DNA from 3 places in the Streptomyces sp. CNZ301 genome. Region 1 is predicted to be linked to each of the others. Evidence: riboswitches for the same ligand, from Rfam matches in the RefSeq annotation. Region 1 holds a riboswitch; each other region holds the start of a gene.
The links. A riboswitch is a leader RNA that binds a small molecule or an ion and turns the genes downstream of it on or off. The one in region 1 is predicted to bind cobalamin.
Positions count from the first base shown of each region.

Region 2: it holds a riboswitch for cobalamin, as region 1 does, so the genes downstream of both, metE (5-methyltetrahydropteroyltriglutamate--homocysteine S-methyltransferase) here and EV375_RS12075 ((2Fe-2S) ferredoxin domain-containing protein) in region 1, are expected to answer to the same signal.
Region 3: it holds a riboswitch for cobalamin, as region 1 does, so the genes downstream of both, EV375_RS12800 (ribonucleoside-diphosphate reductase subunit alpha) here and EV375_RS12075 ((2Fe-2S) ferredoxin domain-containing protein) in region 1, are expected to answer to the same signal.

Region 1 covers NZ_SHLG01000001.1:2,818,241-2,822,951, forward strand. Annotated here, with positions in the region: gene EV375_RS12065 (EamA family transporter) at 1-457, opposite strand, end outside; gene EV375_RS12070 (LysR family transcriptional regulator) at 625-1,497, shown strand; gene EV375_RS12075 ((2Fe-2S) ferredoxin domain-containing protein) at 1,669-2,112, opposite strand; cobalamin riboswitch at 2,150-2,339, opposite strand; gene EV375_RS12080 (AraC family transcriptional regulator) at 2,698-3,699, opposite strand; gene EV375_RS12085 (ATP-binding protein) at 4,134-4,574, opposite strand; gene EV375_RS12090 (hypothetical protein) at 4,651-4,711, shown strand, end outside.
Region 2 covers NZ_SHLG01000001.1:1,379,397-1,384,107, forward strand. Annotated here, with positions in the region: gene metE (5-methyltetrahydropteroyltriglutamate--homocysteine S-methyltransferase) at 1-2,124, opposite strand, end outside; cobalamin riboswitch at 2,287-2,477, opposite strand; gene EV375_RS06235 (cytochrome P450 family protein) at 2,877-4,253, shown strand; gene EV375_RS06240 (Ig-like domain repeat protein) at 4,518-4,711, opposite strand, start outside.
Region 3 covers NZ_SHLG01000001.1:2,999,261-3,003,971, forward strand. Annotated here, with positions in the region: gene mctP (monocarboxylate uptake permease MctP) at 1-1,073, shown strand, start outside; gene EV375_RS12795 (GNAT family N-acetyltransferase) at 1,153-1,653, shown strand; cobalamin riboswitch at 1,691-1,875, shown strand; gene EV375_RS12800 (ribonucleoside-diphosphate reductase subunit alpha) at 2,009-4,477, shown strand; gene EV375_RS12805 (ribonucleotide-diphosphate reductase subunit beta) at 4,477-4,711, shown strand, end outside.

The DNA of each region.
Region 1 (4,711 bases):
TGCGGTTGCACAGGATGTAGCAGCCCCAGCAGACGGCAGCCAGCAGTGCGAGGCTGATGCCCAGGTAGTCGGTGGAGGGAGTGGGGCGCGCGAGTACCGCCACCGCTCCTGCTGCCGCCGGGGCGGCGATGAGGTCGATCCGGCGGCGGGAGCCGGCGAGGGCCACGGTCAGCGGGCCGAGGAATTCCAGCGTGACGGCAAGTCCCAGTCCGATCCGCTCGATCGCCGCGTACAGGGACAGGTTCATCCCGGCGAACACCAACGCCAGGCCCAGCACCGGACGCCACTGTGCCGCTGTGAACCGGCGCAACCGCGGCCGGCCGACGGCACCGAGCACGGCGGCGGCCACCCACTGGCGCACCGCCACCACTCCGACCGGCCCGAGCACGGGGAAGCCCAGCGCCGCGACGGCCGCTCCGCTCTGGTTGGACAGTCCGCTGCCCAGCATCAGCGCCATCCCACCCCAGCGCCCCGGACGGCCGGGACCGCGCACGTCCGCGGCCTGCGATGCGGCGGGAGTCGGGGCGACGGATACAGCAGAGGACGCAGGCTTCATGCCCACACGATGGGACGCAAGGCGGCATACGCAAAATGCATTCGCTGCCCCGTCTATACGCTGGACGCATGGATGACGCCCGGAAGACGGTCGGCGCGCTGGAGCTGAGACACCTGCGCTGCCTGATCACCATCATCGACACCGGCAGCTTCACGGACGCCGCCCATGAACTCGGCATCTCCCAAGCCGCCGTTTCACGGACCCTCACCGCTCTGGAAAGCGTGCTCGGAGTGCGGTTGCTGCACCGCACCAGCCGCTCCGTCGCCCCCACCACCACGGGTGTGCGGGTCCTGGCCCGTGCGCGCGCCCTCCTCGCCGGCGCCGACGAACTCGTCCGCGAAGCCACCACCGGCCACACCCGCCTCCACATCGGCCACGCCTGGTCCGCATTCGGCCGCCACACCACCGAATTCCAGCGCCGCTGGCACGAACAGCACCCCGAGACCGAACTGCGTCTGGTCCGGCACAACAGCCCCACCGGCGGCCTCGCCGAAGGACGGTGCGACCTCGCCGTCGTCCGCGCCCCGCTGGACCTCACCCCGTGGTCATACGCGCTGGTCGGCCACGAGGCCCGGTGCGTTGCGTTGGCATCCGACGACCCTTGGGCCCGCCGTCGCAGCATCCGTCTGGACGAACTCTTCGGCCGGACACTCGCGATCGACCGCCGCACAGGGACGACCACCCTGGACCTCTGGCCCGGAGACGTTCAGCCAGCCATCGAGTACACCCACGACATCGACGACTGGCTCGCCGCCATCGCGACCGGTCGCTGCGTCGGTATCACCCCCCAGGCGACCGCCGCTCAATACCGCCGCGACGGCATCACCTACCGCCCCCTGCGCGACGCCGCGCCCGTCCCCGTCCACCTCATCTGGCGCACCCACGACACCCACCCGGCCGCCCACACCGCCATCGCTCTCGCCACCGACCTCTACCGGTAGACGCCGAGGTCATCGGCGCTGCCTCGTTCCGGCACCTCCGCACGAGAACCGTCCAGGACCGTAGTGCGCTCGTTCAGGGCGTGGACGTCTCAGCGACCGCTGCGACGCCGATCAGCCTGGCTGCACTCCACCGCACCTGAAGTGTCTCCGCGGCGGCGAACGAGGGCTGCCTCACGGCCCCTGGTCACGGATCGGCGACGCAGCGCGGCGATCCCCGGCAAGCACCCGTCGCGGCGGCGTGATGAGGTGCAGGTCAAGGATCTCCGGCCGCGGAGCGACGCCCGGACCGCCCACCCGCACCCAGGCCGTGACGTCCTCGGTCGCGTCCAGGCTGTTGACCAGCCCCAGCCAGACGGGTCGGGCGCCGGCGGCACGGCCGTCGGCGGAAGGCTGTACGACGATGACGTTGGCCTGGTCACATACGTCCAGGCAGTCGGACACGCGAACAGGTGCCTCCTCCCGCAGGCGAGCCGTCTGCGCCGCGTGATCCAGACCGGTCACCTTGGGACTGCCGCAGCAGCAGTCCCGGCACACGACTATCCGGCACGGAGCAGGGCCGGCCGTCTCCGCTGCCTCCGCTTCGTCGGATGTCTCGTCGACCGATGCCTCGGGCACGTCGAACCCTTCCTCTCTCCGGGGAGGTCCGCCCCGGTACGTCGAGGTGGCGACGGCGTGAGTCTCCTGGCTCTCGGGTCAAGGCTCGTCCCGGCCTTCCCACCCGCCTCGGGCAGTGGCCTGTCGGGGATCCGCTCGCCGATCACAGTGGCGGGACCGCGCCGGATTCACACCGGCTTCCTCGGACCGCCGTCGCCATGACATCGGCCATCATTCCATCCAGGTGCTGCCCACCCCCGAGGGGCGCCATCAGTCCCAGCGTGCTCGCGTCCCCCATGGCAACCGCTGCGAGGGGCGAGGCCCGGCTGGTCCCAGACTTCAACGAAGGGCTGCGGCAAGCGATGCGCAGCAGCGAGGGAGAGGGGTGCTCGACAGACGTCACCTCCGCGCTGAAGCCGCGACGCTGAGTCCCGACGACCTGCTGACCTGATCCCGGAGGGCGCTTCCGGGCAGACGAGTACGTCGCGCCTTCAGGCCTCTCGGTCGTGGACGGGCACGCGCCGCTGCTGCGGCCCCGTGTATGCGCCCTGCGCCCGGGGGACGGCTGCGCGGTCATCGGAGTTGGGACTGTTGATACCCAGTCATCTAGCCCTGTCCGCACGGCCTCTGAGCGTCTGCGGTGTCAGTGTCCCCCTCATGCCGCATTTCGCGCGGGCTTATCCCGAAGCGCTTCCGGAACGCAGTGCTGAGTGCGCTCGGAGAGGAGAATCCCGACGCGTACGCCAGGTCCGTGATGCTCACGTGCTGATAGGCGGGGTTCTGCAGGCGTTCCCGTATCAGCCTGAGGCGCTCCTCGCGGATCAGCTCACGGGGCGTGGTGCCGGCGCGCTGCAGTGCCAGCTGAATCTGCCGCAGTGACCATCCCAACGCACGTGCCATCGCTTGGCCGTTCAGACCCGGGTCGCCCGCGTGCTCGCGCACATGGCGGCGCACCATGGCCTCCACCTCGGCCAGATGCTCCGGCGCATCCGGGCGGTCATCGCCCGCGACAAGCATGCACAACAGCTCGACGATCCGGTCGGACACCGCATCGAACTGGCTGGTGGTGAGGGTGTCCCGTTCCTCGTGCAGGCTGGTCACCATGTCCCCGACCACGCGGCCCAGGCCTGATGCCAGGTCAAGCCCCGCGGTCACCGGGGATTTCCGGTTCAGCCGGCTGTCCACCTCGTGAGCAGGGATGGTCATGCTGAGTCCCTCGTAACGATCGTAGAGAGTCTGGTACGACCCGTTCACCGGGATCAGGCCCGCGGTCCCGGGCACCATCTCTGCTTCCTCGCCGTCCTGACGGTGCACAGCCCTCCCGGAGAGCATGATCACGAACCGGTAGTCCTCATCCGGGTGCTGACGTACCTGCTGCGGGGTCCGGAGGTATCCGAGCTTGTCCGACCAGCACTTCGCGAGCTGATAGGTATCCGTCTGCTGGCGGATCGTCCCGGCACGGAAGGAGTCGCCGTGCGGGAACCTCAGGTCCATCCGACAGTGGACGGACGAGACGTGATCGGTCCAGAAGTCGGCGCGCTCACGCGGCGCCACATCCCCGATCGACGACGAGTTGACCACATAGGTCCCTCTGGTCCTCTCAAACACCCTTCATCGCTCCCTCACTGCCGTTGACCTGGTGATGGAAGGGGTGTTCACCACAGCACCCGGCTGGCAGGACCGTGGCAAAAAATCACAGCCGCAGCGTAGTGCTGGGTTTCCGTCGTGTCCGCCGAATCCAACGGAAGGGGCTACGTAAAAGGCCGTTCCATAGGCTCGGCAACGAACTACGCGCTGCCCGGGGATCTCCCCTCGGAGAGCCCCGCCGGGTCTCGCTCAGGCAAGGAGCCGGCGTGGCGGGGATGCGGACAGGGGCGACTCTTCTGTGACCAACCGGGCAGCTGCTGAGGACCCTTGTGTGGTGTCGTCGTACCGCAGCCGACGTTCGCAGCAAGTCGAAGCCGGCCTCATCGTTGTCGGCGACATCTCGCGGTGAAGCTCAGCAACTCCAACTTGCCACCTCTGCCAGGGGATTGGCGTCCTCATCTGGTGTGGCGGTCCGGATGGGGCTGTGGAATCCCTCCGGACGCAGGTCGATATGGGAGGTCGGCCCATGTCACGCTGCCTTGACCATTCTCACGGGCCCGGACTCCCCATGTTTCCGAGAAGGCCTTGACCAGTAGCAGCCCGCGCCCGCTCTCCTCTTCGGACGCGGCAGACCGCAGGCGCTGTTCCTTCGACCGGCACCCTTCGTCTGCGACCTCGACACGCAGTTGCATCCCCGTCACGCGCAGTCCGTAGCCGATCTCCACGCTGTCGGTGTGGAGCACGGCATTGGTGAAGAGTTCGGAGATCACTAACTCCGCGTCTGTGCAGACGTCTTCATGAGCACCCCACTCGCGCAACCGCGCCACGACACATCGCCGTGCCTCGGAGACGAAAGCGGGGAGCGCCGGCAGCTGAAACGCGTCCTGAAAGGTCACAGCGGCTGCCTCACGGCGCTGTGCTGATCGTGGACCATCGGGGACAGAAGCCACGGCGTGAATTCCAGGATCAGTCATGTGCGTCGCCGCCAGCTTGGCTGCACTGCAGCGCGGGAGTGAGCAGGAAACCCACGGGC
Region 2 (4,711 bases), 1.4 Mb from region 1:
GCCGACCTCGTTCGGGTAGCCGGCGGCGGCCAGTTCACCGGCGACCTGCATGTGGGAGCGGGCGGCCTCCAGACTGATGACGTCGGCGTCGAGGTCCGCGATGGCGGAGACGATGTCGCCGAACTCCGCGTAGCACATGTGCGTGTGGATCTGGGTGTCCGCGCGCACGACGGAGGTGGCCAGGCGGAACGCCTCCGTCGCCCACGCCAGGTACTCCGGGCGGCGCTGCGCCCGCAGGGGCAGCGTCTCGCGCAGCGCAGGCTCGTCGACCTGGATGACGGCGGTGCCCGAGGCCTCCAGGTCGGCGACCTCGTCGCGCAGGGCGAGGGCCACTTGGCGTGCGGTCTCGGCCTGCGGCTGGTCGTCACGCACGAAGGACCACGCGAGCATCGTGACGGGGCCGGTCAGCATGCCCTTGACGGGCCGTGCGGTCTGCGACTGGGCGTAGCGCGTCCACTCCACCGTCATCGGCGCGGGACGTGACACGTCACCCGCGAGGATCGGGGGACGCACGTAGCGGGTGCCGTAGGACTGGACCCAGCCGTGCTGCGTCGCGACGTAGCCGTTCAGCCGTTCCGCGAAGTACTGGACCATGTCGTTGCGTTCGGGCTCGCCGTGCACGAGCACATCCAGTCCCGCTTGTTCCTGGAAGGCGAGGACTTCGCGGATCTCGGCGGCGATCCGCCTGTCGTAGCCTTCCGCGTCGAGCCGTCCGGCCCTCAAGTCGGCGCGCGCGGAGCGCAGTTCACCGGTCTGCGGGAACGAGCCGATGGTGGTCGCCGGAAGCATCGGCAGCTTCAGCCGTGCCCGCTGCGCCGCTGCCCGCTCCGGGTAGGGCGCGGTGCGGCGCGCGTCGGCGTCGGTGACGGCTTCGGTGCGGGCCCGCACGGCGGGGTCGCGGGTGAGCGCGGCCGACGAACGGGAGGCGAGAGCCGAGGAGTTGGCGTGCAGCAGTCCCGCGATGACGTCGGTTCCCTCGCGCAGTCCCGTCGCGAGGGCGACGGCTTCCTCCACTTTCTGCCGGGCGAAGGCGAGCCAGCGGGCGACCTGCGGGTCGACGCCGCGCTCTGCCGCCGCGTCGAGCGGCACGTGCAGCAGCGAGCAGGACGGCGCCACGTCGACGCGGTCGGCGAAGCCCAGCAGCGAGGCCAGTGTGGACAGCGACTTCTTCAGGTCGTTGATCCACACGTTCCGTCCGTCGACGACTCCCGCGACGAGCCGCTTGCCGGGCAGCCCGCCGGCGCGCGCCAGGTCCTCCAGGTTCGCGGCGGCGGGACCGGTGAAGTCCACCGCCAGCCCCTCGACGGGCGCCCTGGCGAGTACGGGCAGCGCGTCCCCCAGCCGGTCGAAGCAGGAGCCCACCAGCAGCGCGGGCCGGTCGGTGAGCCCGCCCAGCTCCCGGTAGGCGCGTGCCGCGGCGTTCAGTTCGGCGGGCGTGCGGTCCGCCACCAGCGCCGGCTCGTCGAGCTGAACCCAGCGCGCCCCGGCCGCGCGGAGGTCGGCGAGCACCTCGGCGTACACCGGCAGGAGCCGGTCCAGCAGCGTCAGGGGTTCGAAGTCCGGGGCCACGCCGGGCGCGGGCTTCGCGAGCAGCAGGTACGTGACGGGGCCGACGAGGACGGGCCTGGCCTCATGCCCCTGGGCGACGGCCTCGGACAGCTCGCCGGTCTGCTTCGCCGAGTTCGCGGCGAAGACGGTGTCCGGCCCCAACTCCGGTACGAGATAGTGGTAATTGGTGTCGAACCACTTCGTCATCTCCAGCGGCGCGACGTCCTGGGTACCGCGCGCCATGGCGAAGTAGCCGTCCAGCGCGTCCGCCTCCACGGCGTCGCGGTGGCGTTCGGGGACTGCACCGACCATGACGGTCGTGTCCAGCACATGGTCGTAGAGGGAGAAGTCGCCGGTGGGCACTTCACGCACGCCGGCTTCCCTCAGCTGCCGCCAGTTGCCGCGGCGCAGCCCCGCGGCGGTCTCCCGCAGGGCGTCGGCGGTGACGCGGCCCTTCCAGTAGCCCTCGACGGCCTTCTTCAGCTCACGGCCGGGGCCCTGCCGTGGATACCCGTGGACGGTGGCGCGGGGCTTCGTGGACGTCCTCGACGCCGCACCTTGGGATTTCGGTGTCACTCAACTCTCCTTCGCGAGTCTCGCCGGTGACCCGAGAGGCACGGGGCGAGGAGGAGAGGCGACGCGGCGGCACGCGCGCTCACCGCGTGCTGCTCACCTGTACCGCCGACCCGCCCTCGAGGTCACCGAGATCGCCGCGTACGAGGCGCGCACGCGGGCAGTGGCAGGTCTTCGGACTCGCGGGCACACCGCGTCCGTGATCCACGGACGGGCTCCTACCGGCCGTCGCTTCCCGGGTCCGCTCGGACCCAGTGCGTGTGACGGCTTTCGTTCCCACTCACCGCTGCGGGGCAGTTCCGGAGTCTCACCGGATTCCCTCTTGCGACGTACCTGTCTGGCGGACAGGCCGAACCGACTGCGTCTCCAGCGTACGAGGAGGTACGGCGCCGGCAAAGGCCACCGGGGTGAGGGGGACCTCATGCGCCGGAGCGGTTTGCCCGGCCGGGAGGTGTTCCGGGGGGCGTGGGCGGCAGAACGCACCGCGACGGGCCACTACGGGCGGGAGCGAAGTCACGCGGGGTCCCGGGCGCGAGCCACGGGTGAACAGCGTGGGCGGCCCCTCGCGGCGCGCGCCGGCCGTGCCGGTGAAGAGCCGCTCCACACGGACGGAGCGCAGGGCCGTCCGGGTCGCGGCGGTGTGGCGCACGGCGTGGAGCGGGCCACCGGTCCCAAGCTGCTGCCGGAGACTCACCGCCCGCCGGTGCGCAGGCCGGACGGGGCGGCCCGTTCCACGACGACTGGAGACGATGACCATGCCACCCCACACCGCGTCCGCGTCCTCGGCAGGGGCCGCGGCCGCACCGCACGTCCCCTCCCCCGCGGCCGCCACGGACGGGACCGAGGCCTCGGAGGCGGCCGAAGCCTTCGAGGCGGCAGGCCTGCCGCCGCAGACGAACCTCGCCGACCCGCGGTTCTGGCAACTGCCGCACGAGCAGCGGCACCAGGCGTTCGCCGTGCTGCGCGAGCGGGAGACGCCCACGTACTTCGCACATCCCCAGCACGCCCTGCGCAAGCGGCAGCAGCCGGGGTTCTACGCTCTCGTCAGGCACGAGCACGTGCAGGAGGCCAGCCGCAACGCCGCCGTGTTCGGGAGCGCCCCGGGGGTCACGACGCCGCATCCCGCGCCGTGGGTGAAGGCCCTCTTCGGGGAGTCCATGGTCAACGTGGACGGCCGCGACCACGCCAAGCTGCGGAAGATCATCTCCCGGGCGTTCAGCCCGCGGCTGCTGGCGGGCGCCGAGAAGGACATCGAGGAGGTCGTCGCGACCGTCGTCGGGAACGCGGTGCGGCAGCCCTCCCGGGAGTTCGTGACGGCCGTGGCCTCCCTCGTGCCCTGCGAGGTCGTGTGCAACATGATGGGCATCCCGCAGAAGCACCGGCCGCGTATCCTCGCCCAGCTCAACGACGCCTCGGAGAACATCGGCGTACGGCGCGGAGCAGGAGCGAAATTCCGCATTCCCGGCAAGGGTCTGCGGGCTCTGGCCCGCATGCACGTCATGATCGCCATGCTCGCGCGGGAGCGCCGGCGTCACCCCACCGGCGACCTCGTCTCCGCGCTCGTCACCACCGACGTCGACGGACAGTGCCTGGGCAACCGCCAACTCGGTGCGTTCTTCACCTTGTTGATGGTCGCCGGAGTGGAGACCACCCGCAACGCGATCTCACACGGACTCTCTCTGCTCAGTGAGAACCCGGAACAACGTGAGCTGTGGGAGAGCGACTTCGAGAAGTACGCGGACACCGCCGTGGAGGAGATCGTGCGGTGCTCGACGCCGATCATCCAGTTCCGCCGCACGCTGCGCACCGATCACGTCATGGGCGGCCGCACACTCCGCAAGGGCGAGACGGTGGCGATGTACTACGCCTCCGCCAACCGCGACGAGGCGGTCTTCACCGACCCCGGCACCTTCGACATCACCCGCGACCCCAACCCCCACCTCGGCTACGGCGGCGGCGGGCCTCACCACTGCCTCGGCGCGCACCTCGCCCGGCAGGAACTCAAGGCGCTCTTCAGGGTTCTGCTCACCGACTCCGTCGCCATGCGGGCCGCGGGCCTGCCGGAGCTGGTGCCCTCCAGCTTCGACAACCGCATCCGCTCGCTGAAGTTCGAGGTCGCCGGGGCGGAGTGACCGGCGAGGAACATCACCACGCGCTCGGGCGGCACTTGCCCGGCGCACCGCATGGAACAGGCGAGGCTCCCCACCGTTGCGCCGGTGTCCTTCACCGGGCCGGCGCAACGACAGGGAACCTCGCCTTCTGGACGGGAAGGCCGTTACCCGATTCATGCGGGATCGGGTAACGGCCTCCGTCACCGGCGTTGCCCTCGGAGATGACCGGCTGCACGCGAGGTGTGCGTGCGGCAACCCGTCACTGGAGCCTCCGGGGACGACCGGTCAGGGATTGACGGTGTGGCCCGCACTGCCCGCGGAAGCGGTGTAGTCCGCGTCATCCGGGGTGTACGTCGCCGTCACCGTGAACGGAGAACCCACTGTGGTGTTGTACGTGTGGCTGACAGTGGCCACACCGCCGGACAGCGGCACGGCCGCCGAGACGTTCCCGTCACCGAAGTCGAGCACCACCGACCCCG
Region 3 (4,711 bases), 180 kb from region 1:
CCTACACCTACTCCTCCGGACTGCGGGCGCCGGCGCTGATCGCGTTCGTCAAGGACACGCTGATCTACATCGTCATCGCGGTGGCGATCATCTACATCCCCATCAAGCTGGGCGGTTTCGACGACATCTTCGCCAAGGCCGGCGACGCTCTCTCGCAGACCAACCCGGCCACGGGGAAGCCCAAGGGCGAGCTGGCCCCCAGCGCGCCCAACCAGTGGGCGTACGCGACGCTGGCGTTCGGGTCCGCGCTCGCGCTCTTCATGTATCCGCACTCGGTCACGGCGACGCTCTCCAGCGGCAGCCGCAACGTGATCCGCCGGAACACCACGATCCTGCCGCTGTACTCGCTGATGCTGGGCATGCTCGCGCTGCTGGGCTTCATGGCGATCGCCGCCGGGATCAAGGTCGAGAACGGGCAGCTGGCGATTCCGCAGCTCTTCGAGAACATGTTCCCGGACTGGTTCGCGGGCGTCGCGTTCGCCGCCATCGGCATCGGTGCGCTCGTACCGGCGGCCATCATGTCGATCGCTGCCGCCAACCTGTTCACCAGGAACATCTACAAGGACTTCCTCCGGCCCGATGCGACACCGGAGGAGGAGACCAAGGTCTCCAAGATCACCTCGCTGCTTGTGAAGGTCGGCGCCCTGGTGTTCGTGCTCGGCATGGACAAGACGGTGGCGATCAACTTCCAGCTGCTGGGCGGCATCTGGATCCTCCAGACGTTCCCGGCGCTCGTCGGCGGCCTCTTCACGCGCTGGTTCCACCGGTGGGCGCTGCTGGCGGGCTGGGCCGTCGGCATGCTCTACGGCACGATCACGGCGTACGGCGTCTCGTCGCCGGTGCAGAAGCACTTCGGCGGCCCCAACGACATCATCCCGGGCATCGGGGAGATGGGGTACATCGGCCTGACCGCCTTCGTGCTCAACGCGGTTGTCACCGTCGCGCTCACGTTCGTGCTGCGGGCCGTGAAGGCCCCGGAAGGCGTCGACGAGACGCAGCCGTCCGACTACACGGCGGACGCCGGGGACCCGGGCGTCAAGGAGGAACTGCCCTCGCCGACAGCCGCCTCCTGAGCCCGTCGACCAGCCGAGGACAGGTCCGCCGCACCCCACTGACAGACCCGTTGTCAGTGGGGTGCGGCATGCTCGCTCCATGGACATCACCATCAGAGCGGCGCGGGACGAGGAACTGGAGGACGTCGGCGAGCTGACGGCGCGGGCCTATCTCGAGGACGGGCTGCTGGACTTCGGTGAGGACGACCCGTATCTGGCGGTGCTGCGCGCCGCACGGCGCCGGGCACACCACACGGAGGTGCTCGTCGCACTCGACACCGCCTCGGAATCGGTGCTCGGCGCGGTCGCCTTCGTCGGGAACGGCGGGGAGTACGCGGACCTGGCCCGCACCGGCGAGGGCGAGTTCAGGATGCTCGCCGTACGGCCCGAGGGGCGCGGGCGTGGCGCCGGCGAGGCGCTGGTGCGGGCATGCGTCGGCCGGGCCCGCGAGTTGGGGCTGGAGCGGCTCGTGCTGTGCAGCCATGAGCGGATGACGACGGCGCACCGGCTGTACGGGCGCCTGGGGTTCGTCCGCGCGCCGGAGAGGGACTGGCAGCCCTATCCGAGGATGTGGCTGCAGGCCTTCAGCCTGGAATTGTGATCCGCGACTCCCCCGGCACAACATGTGGGGGCGAGTAGCGCATCCCGCTACTAGATGTATGCTCGTGCTCGCTGCCGCGCAGGGGAATCCGGTGCGAATCCGGAACTGTCCCGCAACGGTGTGCGATGTGCTGCTCTGCTCTGCCCGGTTGCTCTCTTCCGGCATGAGCTGCGATGGGCCGTCGTCGCGAGTCCGAGTACCTGCTGGTCGCGTCGAAAGACGTCCGGGTCCCGAGGGTTGGGCCGGTGGACGCCGCGAGGACTGCCGCGTCGCCGATGCGGCACACCTTTGTGCGCCCGCTTGTGCGCTCTCCCGGTGACCCGGTACCTGATCCGAGCGAGGGAGAGCACATCCCGTGACCATCGCACCCGCACCACGAGCCACGGCCCGGAGCGCGCCCGCAGCCACGCCCCGGCAGGCGCCGCCACCGGCCGACGACGGCGCACTGCTGCGCACCCTGACCGAGCTGACCGCCGACCTGCCGGGCACCGAGGCCGTGCGGGTCGCCGAGGCGGTGCTGCGCGGAGGGCGGCAGGGCGCCGGCGAAGCCGAGTTGCGGGCGCTCGCCGCCGAGGAGGCGGCCGGGCTCGTCGGCGAGGAGCCCGCGTACTCGCATCTCGCGGCCCGGCTGCTCACCCTCGCCATCCGCGACGAGGCCCGCGGCCAGGGCGCGGTGTCCTTCTCCTCCTCCGTCGCGACGGGGCACCGCGAGGGCCTGATCGCCGACCGTACGGCCGAGTTCGTACGGGCGCACGCCGAGCGCCTGGACGCGCTGGCCGAGGACGCGGTCGCGGGCGGGGCGGACGACCGCTTCGGCTACTTCGGGCTCCGCACGGTTCACTCGCGCTATCTGCTGCGCCACCCCACAAGCCGGCAGGTGATCGAGACACCGCAGCACTTCCTGCTCCGCGTGGCCTGCGGCCTGGCCGCGGACGAGTCGGCGCGGGCTGCCGACGAAGTGGCGGAGCTCTACGCGCTGACGAGTTCGCTCGCCTATCTGCCGTCCTCCCCCACGCTCTTCAACTCCGGTACGCGGCACGCCCAGATGTCCTCCTGCTACCTGCTGGACTCGCCGAAGGACGAACTCGACTCGATCTACGAGCGCTACCAGCAGGTCGCACGGCTGTCCAAGCACGCGGGCGGCATCGGGCTGCCCTACTCCCGCATCCGTGCACGCGGTTCGCTGATCCGCGGCACCAACGGGCACTCCGGCGGCATCGTGCCGTTCCTGCGCACCCTGGACTCCTCCGTCGCCGCCGTGAACCAGGGCGGCAGGCGCAAGGGGGCCGCCTGCGTCTACCTGGAGACGTGGCACGCGGACATCGAGGAGTTCCTGGAGCTCCGCGACAACACGGGCGAGGAGGCCCGGCGCACGCACAACCTCAACCTCGCGCACTGGATTCCGGACGAGTTCATGCGGCGCGTGGAGGCCGACACCGACTGGTCGCTCTTCTCGCCGGCCGACGTGCCGCGGCTCACCGACCTGTGGGGCGAGGAGTTCGACGCCGCCTACCGCGAAGCCGAGGCGGCGGGCCTCGCCGTGCGGCAGGTGCCCGCCCGTCAGCTGTATGCGCGCATGATGCGCACCCTGGCGCAGACGGGGAACGGCTGGATGACGTTCAAGGACACCTCCAACCGCACCGCCAACCAGACCGCCGGGCCGGGCCGCATCGTGCACTCCTCGAACCTGTGCACGGAGATCCTGGAGGTCACCGACGACGGCGAGACGGCCGTCTGCAACCTGGGGTCCGTCAACCTGGCCGCGCACCTGAGCGAGTCCGGTTCCGGCGAGATCGACTGGGAACGCCTGGACGCCACCGTCCGTACGGCGGTGACGTTCCTCGACCGCGTCGTGGACATCAACTTCTACCCGACGGATCAGGCGGAGCGCTCCAACTCCCGCTGGCGGCCCGTCGGTCTGGGCGTGATGGGCCTCCAGGACGTCTTCTTCCGGATGAGGCTGCCCTTCGACTCCGAAGCGGCGCGCGAGCTGTCCACCCGGATCTCCGAACGGATCATGCTCGCGGCCTACGAGACCAGCGCGGACCTCGCCGAGCGGCACGGGCCGCTGCCCGCCTGGCACGAGACACGTACGGCGCGCGGCGTGCTGCATCCCGACCACTATCCGCACACCGAGCAGACCTGGCCGGAGCGCTGGTCCGCGCTGCGCAGCCGCATCGCCCGGACCGGGATGCGCAACGCGCTGCTCCTCGCCGTCGCGCCGACCGCCACCATCGCGGCGATCGCCGGCGTGTACGAATGCATCGAGCCCCAGGTCTCCAACCTCTTCAAGCGCGAGACGCTCAGCGGGGAGTTCCTGCAGGTGAACGCCTATCTGGTCGCGGAGTTGAAGCGGCTCGGGCTGTGGGACGAGCGCACCCGTGAGGAACTGCGCGAGTCCAGCGGCTCGGTGCAGGACATCCAGCGGATTCCGGAGGACGTCCGCCGGCTCTTCCGCACGGCCTGGGAGCTGCCGCAGCGTTCCCTGATCGACATGGCCGCCGCCCGCACTCCCTACCTCGACCAGAGCCAGTCGCTGAACCTGTTCATGGCGGCGCCGACGATCGGCAAGCTCAGCTCGATGTACGCCTACGCCTGGAAGAGCGGCATCAAGACCACGTACTACCTGCGGTCGCGCCCGGCGACGCGCATCGCCCGCGCCGCGGGCGGCACCGGTACCGGCACCGGCACCCGCACAAGCACGAACACCGAGACGGAGACGGGGACGCCCCCCGCCGTCCCCGGCCGACGGGCGGCGACGTCCGGAGACGACGCGGTCACCTGTTCCCTGGAGAACCCCGAGTCCTGCGAGGCATGCCAGTAATGACAAGCGCCGAGAACACCCGTAGCGGCCCCGCCGGGAACCTGCTCGACCCGGGCTTCGAGCTGACGCTGCGCCCGATGCGCTATCCCGCCTTCTACGACCGCTACCGCGACGCCATCAAGAACACCTGGACCGTCGAGGAGGTGGACCTGCACTCCGACGTCTCCGACCTCGCCAAGCTGACCCCGGGCGAACAGCACATGATCAGCCGTCTCGTCGCGTTCTTCGCCACGG